DNA from 2 places in the Sphingomonas qilianensis genome. Region 1 is predicted to be linked to the other one. Evidence: predicted binding sites of a transcription regulator. Region 1 holds the regulator's gene; the other holds the start of a gene.
What was found. The regulator LexA, encoded in region 1, represses DNA repair genes until DNA is damaged. The targets are predictions, from matches to a motif close to GTTCCNCNCTTGTTCT.

Region 1 (2,201 bases):
ACGGACGGCATGTTGCGGTGCGCACGGCGGAGGGCGGGCTGGCGATGCTGCGCGACCGGGTGGGGGACTACACCTCGGATATGCTGGCGGAGAATGGCGGGGTGGATGGCGCGCCGTTGCTGCTCGCCGAGCAGCCGGAGGCGCGGTGCACGCGGGATCTGTGTCTGATCGAGCGGGTGGCCGGCGGGCGGCGGTGGCGGGTTCTGGCGACGCGGAGTGCTTATCTCGTGCCGGTGCGGGAACTGCTCGCGGCGTGTCGCGACGCCGATATCGTGGTCAGCGAGCGGCGTCTGCCGCGGGGGTGTTCGGCGCGATGGCTGACCCTGGATCGGCCGATGCTGGCGCGCACCGGGGGCGTGGCGATCGCGTTGGCGCACGGCATGGTGCGGACGGTGCGGGCGCCGGGGGATCGGCATCCGTGGCGGCTCCCGCCCTCCCTAAAACAAAACCACCTTTTCAAAGGCACTCGCCCGGCGCGGACCGGGGTCCGGTAGCATCACTAAAGTGACCCGGCCTTTGCCAATTACCGCGTCCGCCACTTCTGGGGCCCGGCCTCCGCCAGGAAAGCGCGAAACTCGGAAAGCTAGGCGAAGGTTAGTCGTAGCGGCGCAGCAATCCGGCGAGCTTGCCCTGCACACGGACCTGCTGCGGCGCGTAACGCTGGGGATCGTAAGCGCGGTTGGCGGGATCGAGCCGGACCATGGCACCTTCGCGACGGAAATATTTGAGCGTCGCCTCGGCATCCTCGATCAGCGCGACGACGATCTCGCCATCGCGGGCCACGTCCTGCCGACGGATCAGCGCGTAATCGCCATCCAGAATGCCGGCCTCGACCATCGAATCGCCCGACACTTCGAGCGCATAATGATCGCCCTTGCCGAGCAAGGCTGCGGGCACCGAAAGCATTGCACTACTCTCGAACGCCTCGATCGGCAGACCGGCAGCGATGCGGCCGTGCAACGGAATTTCGATCACGTCGTTGGCCGGTTCGGGGCGCGAATGTTGAGAAAGTTGAGACGCTGGCGACATTGCCGGCGACATTGGCGCGGCCGTCTTCCTGGTCAGCTTCACCACATCCCCGCGCTCGGGCATCTTGAGCACTTCAAGCGCGCGCGCGCGATTGGGCAGGCGACGGATGAACTGACGTTCTTCGAGCGCGCTGATCAGGCGGTGCACGCCCGACTTGGATTTGAGATCGAGCGCATCCTTCATTTCCTCGAACGAGGGCGACACGCCGGTTTCCTCCAGGCGATCACTGATGAAGCAGATAAGCTCGTGCTGCTTGCGCGTTAGCATTGCGTTCCTCCGTCAGAACAGACGCGGAACCTTTATGGAACAGTTTCCATCAAGTCAAGCCAGGATAAGGATTTCCGCCGAGTCGCCAATTTGCGCTGCCGCCGCCTGCGGCGGGCGCAGGATCAGGCAGGTAGCGCGGGCCAGCGTGCGCAGCATCGAACTGTCCTGGATGGTCGAGGCGAAAGCCTGCCCGTCGCGCAATTCGCCGCGCAGATAATCGGTGCGGTGGTCGTTGGCGGGGAGCGGCTCGCCGAGCGGCGCGGCGATGGTGGTCGGCAGCGGATCGCGCGCACCGGACATCATGGCGATCAACGGCAGCAGAAAGAGCTGCGCGGTGACGAAGGCGGAGACAGGGTTGCCGGGCAGGCCGAGCACGACCGCGCCACCCAGCCGGCCGGCCATCATCGGCTTGCCGGGGCGCAGCGCGATCTTCCAGAAATCGAGGCTGCCGCCGGCGGCGTCGAGCGCGGGGCGGACGAGATCGTGATCGCCGACCGAGGCGCCACCGGTCGTCACGAGAATATCCGCATCGATCCCGGCAAAGGCGGCGGTCATGATCGCGAGGTCGTCGGGGATGATGCCGAGATCGATCACCTCGACGGGGAGCGCGGCCAGCATCGCGGCGAGCATCAGCCCGTTGGATTCGGGGAGCTGGCCGGGGGCGAGATCGCGCCCGGCGGGGACCAGCTCATCGCCGGTGGCGGCGATCGCTACGCGCAGCCGCCGGGCGACGGGCAGCACGCCATGGCCGCCGATCGCGGTGACGGCGAGGCGGGCGGGCGTAAGCCGCTCGCCCTTGGCGACCAGCACGTCGCCGTCGTGGAAATCGAGCCCTTGCACGCGGACATTGCCGCCGTGGCGGCGCGGGCCATCACCCGTCAGGTGGATCGTGTCGCCCTCGCGCG
Region 2 (2,201 bases), on a different contig from region 1:
GGCCCATCGACCGTACTGACGTTTACCGGCTTGCCGTCTGCAGCAATGTCGTACGCCACCATGCTCCACAGGGCCGGCCTTCCTCGCCCATGATCACTGCAAAATCGGGATAGGCGCGGTTAAGAAGCGCGGGCGTCGGCTCGAAGCAGGTCGTGTCGGCCGGACGGATACGCCGCCACAGCGCCTCGGGCGGTCGGCCGGCCGTGGGGAACACTGTGTAAGCGATCGCCAAATCCACCGGGTACCTGCTCAAGTGACGTCCTCCCGGCAGTGAAGCTCATCGAACAGTTGGCCCGCGGAATGCCGGAAGCGAAGGAAGCCGCTGCGAGCGAGGGCATCACGTCGCCCGCGCTCGTCCCAAAACGACGCTCTTCGCGCCGGATGCTAATGGGACGCCCGCTTGCGTCGATACGGCACGCGAGACGTATCTGCGCTTCGCTCGCCGTTCCCCAGCCTAGCGACGGCAACGGGTGGGGTGCCCGCGTAGCTGCGATCGGCTCACCGCCACAACTTGCCGTGCCTACGCGCCAGATGATCATTGTCTGCGGGGAAACAATTGGGAAACGGCTCGCCAGCCCTGCATGGGTGAACGTCTGAATAATTGGGGGCGCTGGGGACACCACGGGGTATCTCTCCCCCTGATCGTTGGCGACGACTGGTGCGACAAGAGCCAGAGAAATCCACGACCAGTGTGCTACGCTCCTGTGCAAACTCCAGTGACGACTGCGGTGTAGCACACCCCGCTGCGACGCTGCCATATGCTCTGCGAAGCCGCCGCCGGCGAGGCAGTCAGTGTCGCCGTCAATGATGATCCGTTAAGCGGTCGCGCGCCGTTGCGCCGGAGCTTCTCCGCATCAACGCTCAAATCAGTGGCAACCGCTCGATAGCGGAGTTGTAACCACGGATGCGGGTGTTGGTGCCGCTCGTGGGACCCGCTGCCGGCAAAGGGAAAAACCCGGCAGCGCCGTGATCGGCACCAACCGATACAATATGCTTAACGGCCGGCTAAGGTTCCCTAATCGAGGCTTGGGCAATCAAACGCGATCAGTCGCGCGAGATGCCGGCTGGCGCTAAAACTCGCGGTTAGACGGGCGGGCAGATTTTCTTCGATTCAATGTTCCCTAAACGTTCCGCCTCGCGGTAAATGGGCTGCCTGAAAGGGCCAGCCTTATGTATGCGTTGCGACTCCACGAAATCCCATACGAACTGGTGCCGCGAGAGGTGCCGCTATTCCTCTGTCGCACCCCCGCCGGCTTCCCCTCCCCGGCTCAAGACGACATGGAAGAGCCGATCGACCTGGGCGCCTGGTTGGTCGAGCACCCGGCCGCCAGCTACATCATGCGCGTCGATGGGCAGTCGATGGCTGGCGCCGGAATCAACGACGGTGATCTGATCGTCGTGAACCGCGCAAAGAAGCCTCGCTCCGGCGCCATCGTCGTCGCGCTGGTGCACGGCGACCGAACCCTGAAACGCCTGCGCTTTATCGATGGCCGCCACTGGCTGGTGCCGGAAGCTGACGGATTTGCGGAGATCCTGGTCGATGAGGACGTGGAGATCTGGGGCGTCGTCGTCGGCGTAGCGCGGAAGGTGCCGTGAGCTCGCCTGTCGCGCTGATCGACTGCAATAATTACTACGTCTCGTGCGAGCGGGCGTTCGACGCCAAGCTGGTCGGCGTGCCGGTGATCGTGCTGTCGAACAACGACGGCTGCGCCATAGCCCGATCAGCAGAGGCGAAAGCGCTCGGCATCAAAATGGGCGACCCGATCCACCACCTTCGCGAAAAGGTGCGTACGCATGGCGTTCGCGTTCTATCATCCAATTACACGCTCTACGGCGACATGCAGCGGCGCGTGGTTGCCGCCTGCGCAGCGTTTGCCCGCGACACCGAGATTTACTCGATCGATGAGACTTTCCTCGACCTGGGCGGGTTCGAGGACCGCGACTTGGTTGCCCATGCCCACGCAATGCGCGACCAGGTGCGCCTGTGGACCACCATTCCGACCTGCGTTGGCATTGCTGAGACGAAGACGCTGGCGAAGCTGGCCAATGCAGCGGCCAAGAAGGACCCGAGCTTCGAAGGCGTTGCGGATCTGCGCGACCATGCGGCGCGGCAGAAGGTGATGCATACCTTCCCTGTTGAGGACGTGTGGGGTGTAGGCGGCGCGACCGCGCTCAAGCTGAAGGGCCTCGGGATTGAGACC

Region 2: the regulator LexA is predicted to act here: its motif matches at 1,117-1,132, upstream of ABC969_RS07570 (LexA family protein).

The regions. Positions count from the first base shown of each region.
Region 1 covers NZ_JBDIMF010000003.1:175,462-177,662, forward strand. Annotated here, with positions in the region: gene ABC969_RS09600 (ComEC/Rec2 family competence protein) at 1-494, shown strand, start outside; gene lexA (transcriptional repressor LexA) at 595-1,296, opposite strand; gene ABC969_RS09610 (molybdopterin molybdotransferase MoeA) at 1,351-2,201, opposite strand, start outside.
Region 2 covers NZ_JBDIMF010000002.1:227,897-230,097, reverse strand. Annotated here, with positions in the region: gene ABC969_RS07575 (hypothetical protein) at 23-253, opposite strand; gene ABC969_RS07570 (LexA family protein) at 1,171-1,596, shown strand; gene ABC969_RS07565 (Y-family DNA polymerase) at 1,593-2,201, shown strand, end outside.